Regions from separate parts of the Dactylosporangium maewongense genome, predicted to be linked through region 1. Evidence: riboswitches for the same ligand, from Rfam matches in the RefSeq annotation. Region 1 holds a riboswitch; each other region holds the start of a gene.
The links. Region 1 has a riboswitch for ZMP and ZTP ahead of ABD332_RS38540 (serine hydroxymethyltransferase). Riboswitches for the same ligand answer to the same signal wherever they lie in the genome.
Positions count from the first base shown of each region.

Region 1 (4,572 bases):
TAGCGACGAACGCCGCAAGTAGCGACGAACAACCACACGAGGGGCGGATCCGGTCACACGAACCGGAGCCGCCCCTCGCGTGTTGTGGGGTCAGTGCCAGCCGGGCATCGGGTACGCGGACAGCAGCTCGCGGACCTCGGCGGCGATCGTGTCCAAGGCGTCGTCGTCGGACTTGATGGCGGCGTCGACGGCGCGGGAGATCCAGTCGGCGACCTGGGGCATCTGGGTCTCGGTGAGGCCGCGGGTGGTGAGGGCGGGCGTGCCGATGCGCAGGCCGGAGGGGTCGAAGGGCTTGCGGGTGTCGTACGGGACGGTGTTGTAGTTCGTCTCGATGCCGGCGCGGTCGAGGGCGCGGGCGGCGGGCTTGCCGCCGATGTTCTTGCCGGTGAGGTCGATCAGGATGAGGTGGTTGTCGGTGCCGCCGGAGACCAGGTCGAAGCCGCGCTCCAGCAGGGCGGCGGCGAGGGCGCGGGCGTTGGCGACGATCTGGTGGGCGTAGGTGCGGAACGACGGCTGGGCCGCCTCGCGGAGCGCGACGGCGATGCCCGCGGTCGTGTGGTTGTGCGGGCCGCCCTGCAGGCCGGGGAAGACGGCCTTGTCGATCGCCTTGGCGTACTCCGCGGTGGAGAGCAGCATCGCGCCGCGCGGGCCGCGGAGGGTCTTGTGGGTGGTGGTCGTGATGACGGAGGCGTGGCCGACGGGGGAGGGGTGCGCGCCGCCGGCGATGAGGCCCGCGATGTGCGCGACGTCGGCGACGAGGACCGCGCCGACCTCGCGGGCGATCTCGGCGAAGCGCGGGAAGTCGATGGTGCGGGGGATGGCCGTGCCGCCGGAGAAGATCAGCTTCGGGCGTTCCCGCAGGGCGATGTCGCGGACCTCGTCGAAGTCGATGAGGCCGTCGGACCGGCGGACCGTGTACTGCACGGGGCGGAACCACGCGCCGGTCGCCGAGACGGACCAGCCGTGGGTGAGGTGGCCACCCATCGGCAGGGCCATGCCCATGACGGTGTCGCCGGGGGCGGCCAGGGCCATGTAGACGGCGAGGTTCGCGGGGGAGCCGGAGTAGGGCTGCACGTTGGCGTGCTCGACGCCGAAGACCGACTTGGCGCGGGCGATCGCCAGCTCCTCGATCGGGTCGATGAAGCGCTGGCCCTCGTAGTACCGCTTGCCGGGGTAGCCCTCGGAGTACTTGTTGGTGAGGACGGTGCCGGTCGCTTCGAGGACGGCCTGGGAGACGTAGTTCTCCGAGGCGATCATCCGCAGCGTGTCGTGCTGCCGGGCGGCCTCGCGCTGGATCAGGTCCGCGAGGTCGGGGTCGGCCGAGGTGATCGACGGCAGGGCGGGAACATGCATGGGGCTTCCTCCCATACGGGTGACCGTGGCACCCAGGCGCGCGGTGCCAGCGATGCAGGAAGCTCCCCGGTGGTCGGTTCCACCTTGATGTGCGCCAGTCGCAGTACCACCGATGCTAGTGCACGACCGGGCGGAAACCCCGGGCCGATCCGATCGAACTGGCCCGGGGTGACGACCGTTACGGCACCTTGCGGTAGGCGCCGTCGCTGGCCGCGGTGGCCATCGACGCGTACGCGCGCAGCGCCGCCGAGACGGGTCGCTGCCGGTCCAGCGGCGTGTACGGCCGCTCGCGCTTCTCCTGCGCGACGCGGCGCGCGGTCAGCACGTCCTCGTCGACGACGAGGCTGATCGAGCGGTGCGGGATGTCGATCTCGATCCGGTCGCCGTCCTCGACGAGGGCGATGAGCCCGCCGCCGGCCGCCTCGGGCGAGATGTGACCGATGGAGAGGCCGGAGGTGCCGCCGGAGAAGCGGCCGTCGGTGATGAGCGCGCAGGCGCGCCCCAGGCCCCGCCCCTTCAGGAACGACGTCGGGTAGAGCATCTCCTGCATGCCCGGCCCGCCCTTCGGGCCCTCGTACCGGATGACCACCACGTCACCGAGGACGACCTCCTTGGCGAGGATGCCGTCCACCGCGGACTCCTGCGACTCGAAGACCCGTGCCGTGCCGTGGAAGACGAGGTTCTCCTCGGGCACGCCGGCGGTCTTGACGACGCAGCCGTCGGGGGCGATGTTGCCGAACAGGATCGCGAGGCCGCCGTCGGCGCTGTAGGCGTGCTCCTTGGAGCGGATGCAGCCCTCGGCGGCGTCGGTGTCGAGCGTCGCCCAGCGGTTGGACGTGGAGAACGGCTCAACGGTGCGGACCCCGCCGGGCGCGGCGTGGAAGAGCTCGAGCGCGGTTTCGGAAGCGTTCCCGGAACGGATGTCCCATTCGGCCAGCCAGCTGGACAGGTCGGGCGAGTGGACGCTGCGGACCCCATCCCGAAGCAGGCCCGCGCGGTTGAGCTCGCCGAGGATGGCGGGGATGCCGCCGGCGCGGTGGACGTCCTCCATGTGGTACTTGGGGCTGTTGGGCGCGACCTTCGACAGGCACGGCACCCGGCGGGAGATGCCGTCGATGTCGGCGACGCTGAAGTCGACCTCGGCCTCGCGGGCGGCCGCGAGCAGGTGCAGGACGGTGTTGGTGGACCCGCCCATGGCGACATCGAGGGCGACCGCGTTCTCGAACGCCTCGCGGGTGGCGATCGCGCGCGGCAGTACCGACGCGTCATCACCCTCGTAGTACTGCTTGCACAGCTCGACGACGAGCGAGCCGGCCCGCTCGAAGAGGGCCTTGCGGGCGCTGTGGGTGGCGAGGGTGGAGCCGTTGCCGGGCAGGGCGAGGCCGATCGCCTCGGTGAGGCAGTTCATCGAGTTGGCGGTGAACATGCCGGAGCAGGAGCCGCAGGTCGGGCAGGCGGAGCGCTCGATCTGGCCCAGCTGCTCGTCGGTGACCGCCTCGTTGGCGGAGGCGATCATCGCGTCGATGAGGTCGAGCTTGGCGTGCACGACGCCCTCGATCGCGACGGTCTTTCCGGCTTCCATGGGGCCGCCGGAGACGAAGACGGTGGGGATGTTGAGGCGGAGCGCGGCGAGCAGCATGCCGGGCGTGATCTTGTCGCAGTTGGAGATGCACACGAGCGCGTCGGCGCAGTGCGCCTGCACCATGTACTCGACGGCGTCGGCGATGAGCTCGCGGCTGGGCAGCGAGTAGAGCATCCCGCCGTGGCCCATGGCGATGCCGTCGTCGACGGCGATGGTGTTGAACTCCTTGGCGACCCCACCGGCCTCGGCGACCGCGTCCGCGACGATGATCCCGAGGTTGCGCAGGTGGACATGGCCCGGCACGAACTGCGTGAAGCTGTTGGCGATGGCGACGATGGGCTTACCGAAATCTGCGTCGGTCATGCCGGTGGCGCGCCAGAGGGCGCGTGCGCCGGCCATGTTGCGACCAGAAGTGGAGGTTTTGGATCGCAGCTCGGGCATACTTGTGAGTCTGACACGTTCCAGATCGTGGGACCGGTTGACTCGGGCGGTGAGATGCGCAAGAGTGGGGGAATGTCGTCGAGGTCGCTGCGAGTACTTATCATCTAGCGCGCCGACGCCTGCCGTCAGCGCGCTAGCCCCTCGTGCATCGCACGGAGGGGTTTTTTCATGTCCAAGCCAGTCCTAGCCGCGACCAAGACACCATTCGAGCGAAAGTGCGAAATGCGATGACGAGACCCACGCCTGAAGTCCTCGCCCACCGAGCGCACCCGGCCGCACCCGCCGCTCCGGCGACGCCGCCGGGCTCCACCGCGCCGGCCGCCGCCGACCGGTCGGACAAGACGGCCGTAGAGAAGAAGCCGGAGCTTCTGACCGGCGCTCAGGTGCTGGTGCGGTCGCTCGAGGCGCTCGGCGCGGACGTCGTCTTCGGCATTCCCGGCGGCGCGATCCTCCCCGCGTACGACCCGCTGTTCGACTCCGAGTCCGTCCGGCACATCCTGGTCCGCCACGAGCAGGGCGCCGGGCACGCCGCGACCGGCTACGCGCAGGCCACCGGCAAGGTCGGCGTCTGCATGGCGACGTCCGGCCCGGGCGCGACCAACCTGGTCACGCCGATCGCCGACGCGTACATGGACTCCGTCGCGATGGTCGCGATCACCGGCCAGGTCGCCTCGGCCTCCATCGGCACCGACGCGTTCCAGGAAGCCGACATCGCCGGGATCACGCTGCCGATCACCAAGCACAACTACCTGGTCAAGACCGGCGAGGAGCTGCCGCGGATCCTGGCCGAGGCGTTCCACCTGGCCTCGACCGGCCGCCCCGGCCCGGTCCTCGTCGACATCCCCAAGGACGTGCTGGTCAAGCAGACGACGTTCAAGTGGCCGCCGACGCTGGACCTGCCCGGCTACCACCCGACGCTCCACCCGCACGGCAAGCAGATCCGCGAGGCGGCCCGGCTCATCGCCGCCGCGAAGCGGCCCGTGCTCTACGTCGGCGGCGGCGTCATCAAGGCGCACGCGTCGGAGGTGCTGCGCAAGCTCGCCGAGCTGACCGGCGCGCCGGTCGTCACGACGCTGATGGCCCGCGGCGCGTTCCCCGACTCGCACCCGCAGCACCTGGGCATGCCCGGCATGCACGGCAGCGTCGGCGCCGTCTACGCGCTGCAGAAGGCCGACCTGCTGATCACCCTCGGCGCC
Region 1 is NZ_BAAAQD010000018.1:242,018-246,589, reverse strand. It holds gene ABD332_RS38545 (hypothetical protein) at 1-3, shown strand, start outside; gene ABD332_RS38540 (serine hydroxymethyltransferase) at 91-1,353, opposite strand; ZMP/ZTP riboswitch at 1,377-1,465, opposite strand; gene ilvD (dihydroxy-acid dehydratase) at 1,532-3,376, opposite strand; gene ABD332_RS38530 (acetolactate synthase large subunit) at 3,604-4,572, shown strand, end outside.

Region 2 (4,572 bases), on a different contig from region 1:
GAACTCCCACGGCGGCCGGGTGATCGCCCAGCCCGCGGCCGGCGACACGACCCCGACGACCAGCGCGTTGACCGCGACGTCCCAGCCGGGCCGGGTCTTCAGCCGCAGCGGCGGCACGCTGTACGCCCAGCCGAGCAGCAGCACCCCGGCGACGCCGAGCACGAACAGCGGACCCACGTACAGGGCGGCCGCGACGCAGGTGACCGCCAGCCACCGGTACCACACCCGCAATCGCCTGGCGGAGACCGCTCCGGTGACCAGTGGGGCCGTCGCCTTGCGCGGGTTGTCGCGGTCGCTGCGTAGGTCCTGCAGGTCGTTCTGGGCCAGCACCGCGCCCCAGATGAGCGGCCCGAGCACCAGCAGCGCCACGAGCGCGCGCCCCCGGTCGGCCGGCGCGGGCAGCCAGTTGTGACCCGCCAGCACCGTGCCGAGGTACGCCGGCACCCACGACACCGGCCAGAACCATGGCCGCGAGACCGCGACCAGTACCGCGGCCGGACGTTCCAACACCGCCGTCATACCCCGATCATCGTCCTCGATCCCTGTGTCCGCACTGAGAGCCGCGTCATGCCGGGGGCCGCCGTGCCTCCGGGCTCAATGGCAGAACAGCCGGATTCCCGTCCGGACGAGGGTGATGCCGCGGCGGTCGCACTCGGCGGACACGTCGGTGGAGCGGATCGAGTCGCCCGGTTCGGTGATGTACCGCGCGCCGTGCCGGGCGGCGTGCTCCACGTTGTCGGCGAAGGGCAGCGCCCCGTCGGAGACGAACGCGATCCCGTCCCTCCCGGCCAGCCAGGCCGCCCGGTTGTGGCGGGATTCAGCCGGTACGTGGCGGCCATGACCCCGTCGAGCGGACCCGCGGTCGCGGCCCCGGCGGGCGACACGTGTTTGAACGACGCCGCGACCGGCCCGCCGAGCGCGGCCGCCGCCTCCCGCACCAGCTGCCAGGCCCCGGCCGCGTCGAGCACGTTCACGAACGACGGCGCCCCGTGCAGGAACCGCAACGGCGGCCGCCCCGGGTCGAGCGATGTCATCTTCGCGGGTCGCTGGTGCGGGTTCATGCCATGGCGCAGGTCCACCGTGCCTCCGTTTCGCAGGACGTCTGCTTCCCGGAGGCGCCCAGGCGGACGGCGCCACACCCATCGATCCGGCCGGTCCCCGGTGGTGTCCACCCGCGCCAGTAGCGGCCACCCGCAGCCTACCGGCCCTCGGCGGTGCGTTGTCACGGGCGAACTCGCCAGAGGCGTGAGCGTGACCGCCTGCCCGAGCAACCCATTTCCGCGTGCTGTACGTGTCTATCGCGATGATGATGCGAATTCTGAGGCGCGGCCGGCGCCCGCACGACGACGAGTTCGTCGCGTACTACGCCGCCCGCGCCGGACACCTGAGAAACACCGCCTTCCTGCTGTGCGGGGACTGGCACCTCGCCGAGGACCTGACCCAGACTGTGTTCACGAAGCTGTACCGCGCGTGGGGCCGGATCGACCGGCACGACGTGCTCGACCAGTACGCGCGGCGGGTGCTGCTGCGGGCCTTCCTCGACGAGCGCCGGCGTCCGTGGCGGCGGGAACGCCCGACGCCCGACGACGAGGTGCTCGACGCGAGCGTCCCCGACCAGCGGGGCGTCGAGGACCGGCAGGTGCTCAAGCGGGCGCTGCTGCGCATCCCGAAAGGGCGGCGGGCGGTGCTGGTCCTGCGCTTCTGGGCGGACCTGTCGGTCGAGCAGGTCGCCGACGTGCTCGGCTGCTCCACCGGCACCGTGAAGAGCCAAACCGCCCGCGGCCTCGACAACCTGCGCGAGGTGCTCGGCGACACCCTCGAAGACCTCAGACCGACCAGCCCCGGAGGACTCCAGTGAACGACGTGAAGATGCTCTGCGACCTCGCCCTCGACGACGCGCCGCCGCTGCGTGAGGCGGAGCGGGTCCTCGCGGTCGCCGCCCGGGCCGCGAGGACCCGCGACCGGGTCGTCGCCGCCACCGCGGGTCTCGCCGGCGTGACGGTCGCGGCGGCCCTGGTCGCGCCCGCGCTGCTGCCGTCCCGCCCGACGGCCCCCGCGCCGTTCGTCGCCGTGCCCGCCGCGCAGCCCACCGCTTCTCAGGTCGCGTCCGCGGCGCCGGTACCGTCGGCGCAGGCGCTCCCGACGCACGACCGCGCCGTGTACGACCTGCTCGTCGCGGCCCTGCCGGCGGGGTACTCGGGACACACCCAGTACCCGTTCGCCGGTCCGAGCACGCCGGCGATGCGCCTGGACTCGCCGACCGGTTCGGCGCTCGTGGTGATGTCCGCCCACGTCGTCGTCTCGGACGGGCACGGGGAGGGCTACCTCGGCGCGTACCTGGCGCAGACCAGCGAGACCGTGCCGCCCGGCGGCCTGTGCGCCCTGCCTGACGCGGGCCGCGACTGCCGCATCGTCGACGTCGCCGGCGTGCCGGTCGTGGTCTGGCTGGAGGACCACGGCGACGGCGGCGACGTCATCGTCGCCCGCCGCTACCTGCAGGGCGGCCACTTCAGCGTGACCGCTCAGCGCACCGTCCCCGTCTACCCCCACGACACCGCCACCGACCGCAAACCCGCCCTGGACAAGGCGTTCCTCACCGCGGACCAGGTCGCGGCGCTGGCCGGCAACCCGGCGATGCTGCCCTGATGCCGTCCTAGCGAGGCAGACGCGTGGCGTCGGCGACCAGCCGGCGCCACGCCAGCTCCGCCGGCCTTCCCACGGCCTCGGCGCCGGTGCGGTCGCGCTCCCCGCAGCGCCGCCGGTCGTCGGTACAGTGGCGGCATGCTGCGGCGTGAAGGTGACGTGCTGCTGGCGCCGTGCGCCCAGTGCGGCGGCATCAGCCGGAGCTGGCCGGAGGAGTCCGTCATCTACGGGCGCATCGAGTCGTCCGTCTCGATGCAGTGCGACTGCGGGGCCGAGGGTGTGGCCTGCGACTGGGGTCCGCTTATCGGAATCGCCCGGGAGGCGTTCATCGCCCGCGTCGGGCTCGCCCGGGTGCACGCCGACCCCGAGGTCAACCGTCCGGTGCGGGTGCGGCTGCTCGCGGTGTTCCGCCGGGATGGGATGACGATCGCCGAGGCCGTCGACGCCTACGCGCGCCTGACGGGCGACGGCATCATCGACACCCCGGCCGTGACGCAGTTGCTCGCCGACCGGCTGGCCGCGGCGGGTGGGGCGGTCACGACAGCTGCGGGTACACCGTCCTGAGGTCGGCGGCGAGGGCCTGCTTGGCGCCGGTGGCGGCGTCGTCGACGAGGATCTCCAGGTCGCCCCGGGCGACGCCGTCGGCAACGGCGGTCGCGACGGCCGCGGGGTCGAGCTTCGGCACGTCCCAGCGGGACATCATGTCGGTGTCGGCGGCGCCGAGGTGGGCGCCGGAGACCTGGGTGCCCTGGGCGGCGAGCTCGAGGCGGATGCCGTTGGTGAGGCTCCACTCGGCCGCCTTCGCCGCGGCGTAGGACGTGGCGTTGAGGAACGTGATCCACGACAGCACCGACAGGAGGTTGACGACGGCGCCGCCGCCGTTGGCGGCCAGGATCGGGGCGAAGGCGCGGACCACGCGGAGCGTGCCGAAGAAGTGCGTCTCCATCTCGAGGCGGATGTCGTCGAGGTCGCCGTCGACGAGGTTGGCGAACGTCGCCACGCCGGCGTTGTTGACCAGCAGCGTGACGTCGCCGGCCGCGGCCGCGGCGGCCTCCACCGATGCGGCGTCGGTGACGTCGAGCGGCAGGACTATCGCTCCGGGCAGGTCGACGGATCGCGGGTCGCGGGCCGTCGCGTACACGGTCGCGCCGCGGGCGAGCAGCTCGCGGGCGATGTGCAGGCCGAGGCCGCGGTTGGCGCCGGTGACCAGCGCGACGGATCCTTCGATCTTCATGGTTACCTCCTGAAGTGGTCCGATCACGGTATGGCATCGACGCGCGGCTGGAGATCAGCCTTTGCGGCTACGGCGGATCGCCCAGAGGACGAGGGCGGCGCAGACGGCGGTGAGCGTCAGCGTCGCGACGGTGATGGCGTTCTCGAAGCTGTGGGTCGCCGCGGCGCGGGTGCCGACGTCCGTCAGCGGACCGACGAGCGCGGCGGCCACGATCGTGCCCGTGACGGCCATGCCGACGCTGCTCGCGACCTCCTGGCTGGTGTCGTTGAGCGCGGCGCCGATGGAGGTCTGGTCCTCGGGCAGCCCGCGCATGACCGTCACGGCGGCGATGATCATGACGACCCGCATGCCGGCGGCCGTCAGTACCAGCGCGGCGGCGATCCAGGCGTAGTGCTGCCGGCCGAGGAGGCCGTAGATCAGCAGGCCCGCGATGACGGCGGCCGCGCCGACCGGGCCGGCCAGGCGGGCGCCGATCTTCTCGACGAACTTCTCCACGAACGGCCCGACCGCGAGCATGGTGACGATCTGCGGGAGGTTGCCGAGCGCGGCCTGCGCCGGTGACCAGCCCCAGACGAGCTGCAGCTGCAGCGAGACGCTGAAGGTGAGCACGGCGAGCCCGAGGCCGATCGCCGCCTGGTACGCGAGGCTGGCCGACACCGACGGGCGCTTGAGCAGGGCGAAGTCGAACATCGGGT
Region 2 is NZ_BAAAQD010000026.1:110,035-114,606, forward strand. It holds gene ABD332_RS46195 (UbiA prenyltransferase family protein) at 1-519, opposite strand, end outside; gene ABD332_RS46200 (hypothetical protein) at 595-732, opposite strand; partial or broken gene ABD332_RS60265 (hypothetical protein) at 864-1,139, opposite strand; ZMP/ZTP riboswitch at 1,111-1,195, opposite strand; gene ABD332_RS46205 (SigE family RNA polymerase sigma factor) at 1,310-1,858, shown strand; gene ABD332_RS46210 (hypothetical protein) at 1,855-2,646, shown strand; gene ABD332_RS46215 (hypothetical protein) at 2,782-3,207, shown strand; gene ABD332_RS46220 (SDR family oxidoreductase) at 3,179-3,877, opposite strand; gene ABD332_RS46225 (MFS transporter) at 3,932-4,572, opposite strand, start outside.
Region 2: linked by a shared signal. The riboswitch ahead of ABD332_RS60265 (hypothetical protein) and the one ahead of ABD332_RS38540 (serine hydroxymethyltransferase) in region 1 are both predicted to bind ZMP and ZTP.

Region 3 (4,572 bases), on a different contig from region 1:
CGACCTCCCCCCGGCGGCCATGGTCGTCGTCAGGGCGCTACCCCCCTCGGCGACAGCAAGCTACGAAGACCTGGGCCGCGACCTCGAGGCGGCCCTGGCGGCCGCGCGCCGCCCCAGAAGCCGGGAGGGACGTCGATGAACGTCGGAGCCCGGGTCGTTGCCGCTCCCATCGTCGCGTACCGTCGTTGGATAAGCCCGGCGTTGCCGGCGCGTTGTCGGTTCTACCCGTCGTGCAGCGCTTATGCCCTGGAGGCGGTCGGCACTCACGGCGCGATCCGGGGAATCGGTCTCGCGATCTGGCGGCTGCTGCGCTGCCACCCATTCCACCCCGGTGGGTTCGATCCGGTGCCTCCGCGCCGGGGAGCCTCGCCCGAGCCCGAGTCGACGTGACTGGAGCAGTGTCGTGATTAGCAAGCTGATGGGCGGGATCTACTGGCTGATCTCGCAGGTGATGCTGTTCTGGCACACCGTGTGGGACAAGGTCATGCCCGACCACCGCACGCTCGGCACCAACTGGCAATGGGTTCTCGCGATCGTGTTCCTGGTGATCACGGTCCGGGTCGTGCTGTTCCCGATCTTCGTGAAGCAGATCAAGTCGCAGCGTGCGATGCAGGCGATCCAGCCGAAGATGAAGGAGCTGCAGGAGAAGCACAAGGGCGACCGGGAGACCCTCCAGAAGGAGGTCATGAAGCTCTACCAGGAGGAGAAGGTCAACCCGCTCATGGGCTGCCTTCCGATGTTCCTGCAGATCCCGGTCTTCATCGGCCTCCTGCACGTGCTCCGCCACCTGAAGCCCGGCACCTCCAACCACCAGATGGAGCTGTACGGCTGGAGCATCCCCGAGTTCATGGGCGCCGTCGACGCCCGGCTCTTCGACGCCCCGATCGTCGCCAAGTTCAGCAGCAGCGCCGCCGACCTCGCGAAGATCGAGGCCAACTCGACCACCGTGAAGATCGTGGCCGCGATCCTCGTCGCGCTGATGATCACCACGACCTACCTGACCCAGCGTCAGATGATTATGAAGACCGGGTGGAACAGCGACCCGCAGCAGCGCATGATCCAGAAGTTCATGCTCTACGGCATCCCGTTCTTCACCCTCACCTCCGGCTGGTACTTCCCCATCGGCGTCATCATCTACTGGGTCACCAACAACGCGATCACCCTCGGCCAGCAGTACTGGGTTCTGCACAAGTACCCGCCGCCGGCGAGCGCGACCGCCAACACGACCCCGTACAAGAGCAAGGGCGGCCCCTCGCTGACCAAGGGCGGCGCCCCCGCGGCGAAGCCGGCCGGCGGCCTCCGCTCGATGCTCAGCAAGGCCAAGGACGAGGCAGCGGCGCAGCAGGCCGCGGCGGCCGCCGCCAAGCAGGCCCAGGCCAACGGCAAGGCCCTTGCCCCGAAGCCCGGCGCCAAGCCGATCAACCCGAAGAAGGGTGGCGCCGCGAAGCGGCAGTCGGGTTGATGCGACCCCGCCGGCCCACCCCTCCCCGGGCCGGCGAGCGGCGCTCCCTGTGCACCACCACCCCTCACCGACGACCTGTGACGGCGCCTCGGCGCCCCAAACAAGCGGAGATGAGTTTCGTGACCGACACCACCAGTGATCTCGACGCGCGCGGCACCGAGGACGACGCTGCGGATCAGGACGCCAACCTCGACGAGATCGAGGACGCCGACGACACGGACGAGGCCGACGAGGACGCCGACTCCAGCGACGGCGAATCGGCGAAGGCTTCCGGCGGCAGCAACGGCCGTGCCGCGGCCGACCTGTTCCGGGAGAGCGAGATCGCGGCCGACTACGTCGAAGGCCTCCTCGACATCCTCGACTACGACGGCGACATCGACGAGCTCGTCGTCAGCGGCCGCCCCGTCGTCGAGGTCGTCGAGGGCGGCGACGGCTCCGGCCGCCGCCTCCAGGCACTCGTCGGCCAGCGCGGCGCCACCCTCGAGGCACTGCAGGAGCTGAGCCGCCTCGCGGTCTTCCGGCAGACGGGCTCCCCCAGCCGTCTCCTCCTCGACGTCGGCGGCTACCGGGCCTTGCGCCGCAAGGAGCTCGGCGCGATCGCCAAGAACGCCGCCGAGAAGGTGAAGGAGTACGGCGAGGCCGTCCGCCTGGAGCCGATGAGCGCCTTCGAGCGCAAGTGCGTCCACGACGTCATCAACGCCCTCCCCGGCGTGGAGAGCGAGTCCGAGGGCGTCGAGCCGGCCCGCCGGATCGTGGTCCGCCCGGTCGCCTGACCCAAGCCCACCGCGAAGCGGGGCGCCCCATGACGGGGCGCCCCGCTTTCCGTTTGCGGCTCACCTCCGTACACCCACCTGTCTGCCTCTCTACACGATGCGTCCTGACCCGACGCGTCTCCGCTCTGCTCGCCCACGCCCCCGCACGTTTCCGACTCCGTGCCTTGTCCCCCGCGTCCGCCCCCGCACGCATCTCGCGGGGGCGCATACGGGCCTCGCTCTTCCACGCACCAGTCGGTCGCTGCTCGCCGTGCCCTCGCGCACTGTTCTTCGCGCGCCCCGTGCTTCCGCGCTCTGGTGTCCGTGCCTTGCGCCTGTGTCGCGTGCCCCGCCCCCGTGTCCGGTGGCACCATGCCCCGCCTCCGGAGCTCGTGCCCTACGTCCGCACCTGTCCGACCGAGGCAACATGATGCAGGGGTCGGCACTTCGACTGCTCGCCCCCGGCTCCGTGCCCCGTCTCTTGGCGAACGTTCCGTCCTCTGCGTCTGTGTCCCCGTCCGTGCTGCGCGCCCCGGCTTTAGCTTTCGGTCGAGTCGAGCTTCGCGCCGACTGCACTGTGGCCGGTCACCGCCTTCGCGTCCGGGTTGTCGCCTTCCCCGTAGTGCGTTGTGTCCCACGCTGCCCGCGCGCCGCGCTCTGTATCGAGGGGAAGATCCCGCACCCTCGTACCGCGGGCCCGGTGCGTCTGTGCAACTGCCCTGCGCCTGCGTCCAAGTCGGCCGCCTGCCCCTCTTGCTCTCGGCATCGCGTCCGAACGTCATCCACGCGCCGTGCTCCTTGGTTCGAGCACCGCGCTGCCTTCCCGTGTCCGGGTCGTGGGTCCTGACCGTTCCTTCGAGTCCTGGCGGGCAGCAGTCGAAGTGCTGACCCCTGTACCGGCGCTTGATCGAAGGAGTGTTCTGGCCGTCATCACGACCAGGACCGGCCTTCGATCACCACACTGCTGGATGCCAAGGGCGCCGGTCGCCCCCGCCCGCGCCGGACCCACACAGCTGGTCCCGAGTGCGATGCAGGCTGGCGCCACAAGCGTCGTCCGCACGTTGCGGGAGTCGACGCGGTCCTGTCTGCCCGGTCTTGCGACTGACGGCCGTACAGGGGCGGGCGGCGCGTCACGAGGGCTGGTGATGGCGTCTTGGGTGGGGCGTGTCGGCTGTAAGCGTTCCTGCATTCCTTCGTCGGGGTTCGTCCCCGCGTGGTCGGGAGGGGATGGGATCGGGGACAATGGGTGGCAGACGCGACTGGCGGCACCGGGATGGGACGGACCATCGGGGAGCTCGAGTTGTGAGGGTCGACCGCCTGGGTCCTCACGTCGGGGAGTCGTATGTCCACGACCACTGCTGTTCTCCTGCCCGGCGCTCCTGTCGCCGAGAAGATCCTGGCTGACGTTGCGACGCGGGTGGCGGCGTTGCGCGCGCAGGGGGTTGTGCCCTCGCTGGCGACCATCCTTGTCGGCGATGACGATGCGAGCGCGGGGTACATCCGCATCAAGCAGCGGCAGGCGGCGGAGCTCGGGTTCGAGTCGCCGCACGAGCACCTGCCGGCAGACACGACGCAGGAGGCGCTGCACGCGGTCATCGACCGGTTCAACGCTGACCCCGACGTGCATGGGTTGCTCATTCAGTACCCGACGCCGCAGCACCTTGACTACGACGTCGCGTTGCAGCGGGTCGATCCGGACATGGACGTCGACGGCATGCACCCGCTGAACCTCGGGCGTCTTGCCGCGGGCATGCCCGGGCCGCTCCCCTGCACGCCCGCCGGAATTGAGGCGCTCCTCGCGCACTACGAGATCCCGGTCAGCGGCAGGGAGGTCGTCATCCTCGGGCGCGGCGCGACGCTGGGCCGTCCGCTGGCGATGCTCCTGTCGCAGAAGCGGCCGACCGCCAACGCCGCCGTGACGGTCGTGCACACGGGCGTCGCGGACTGGCCGCGGTACACGCAGCGGGCCGACATCCTCATCGCCGCGGCCGGCGTGCCGGGCATCATCCAGCCCGAGCACGTGAAGCCCGGCGCGACAGTCATCGGCGGCGGGGTCCGGTACTCCGGCCGGCGGCTCCTGCCCGACGTGGACGAGTCGTGCGCGGAGGTCGCGGGCGCCATCACGCCGCGCGTCGGCGGGGTCGGCCCCACCACGGTCGCCATGCTCTTCCGCAACGCCGTGACGGCCGCGGAGCGACGTTTCACGTGAAACATCGGGGGCCGCGTCTTCGAGCGGCCCTCTTCTTGCCGCCCCCGTGCGCCGATCTGTCCCCAGTGGCCGGTCGCGCGGGGGCGGCGTGATTTGCTTGACCGCATGGATGGTGCTGTTCCGAACGAGGTGTTGCCGGCCGCCGAGAA
Region 3 is NZ_BAAAQD010000019.1:187,295-191,866, forward strand. It holds gene rnpA (ribonuclease P protein component) at 1-139, shown strand, start outside; partial or broken gene yidD (membrane protein insertion efficiency factor YidD) at 136-407, shown strand; gene yidC (membrane protein insertase YidC) at 419-1,462, shown strand; gene ABD332_RS39520 (Jag family protein) at 1,573-2,235, shown strand; ZMP/ZTP riboswitch at 3,460-3,544, shown strand; gene ABD332_RS39525 (bifunctional 5,10-methylenetetrahydrofolate dehydrogenase/5,10-methenyltetrahydrofolate cyclohydrolase) at 3,557-4,423, shown strand; gene rsmG (16S rRNA (guanine(527)-N(7))-methyltransferase RsmG) at 4,529-4,572, shown strand, end outside.
Region 3: linked by a shared signal. The riboswitch ahead of ABD332_RS39525 (bifunctional 5,10-methylenetetrahydrofolate dehydrogenase/5,10-methenyltetrahydrofolate cyclohydrolase) and the one ahead of ABD332_RS38540 (serine hydroxymethyltransferase) in region 1 are both predicted to bind ZMP and ZTP.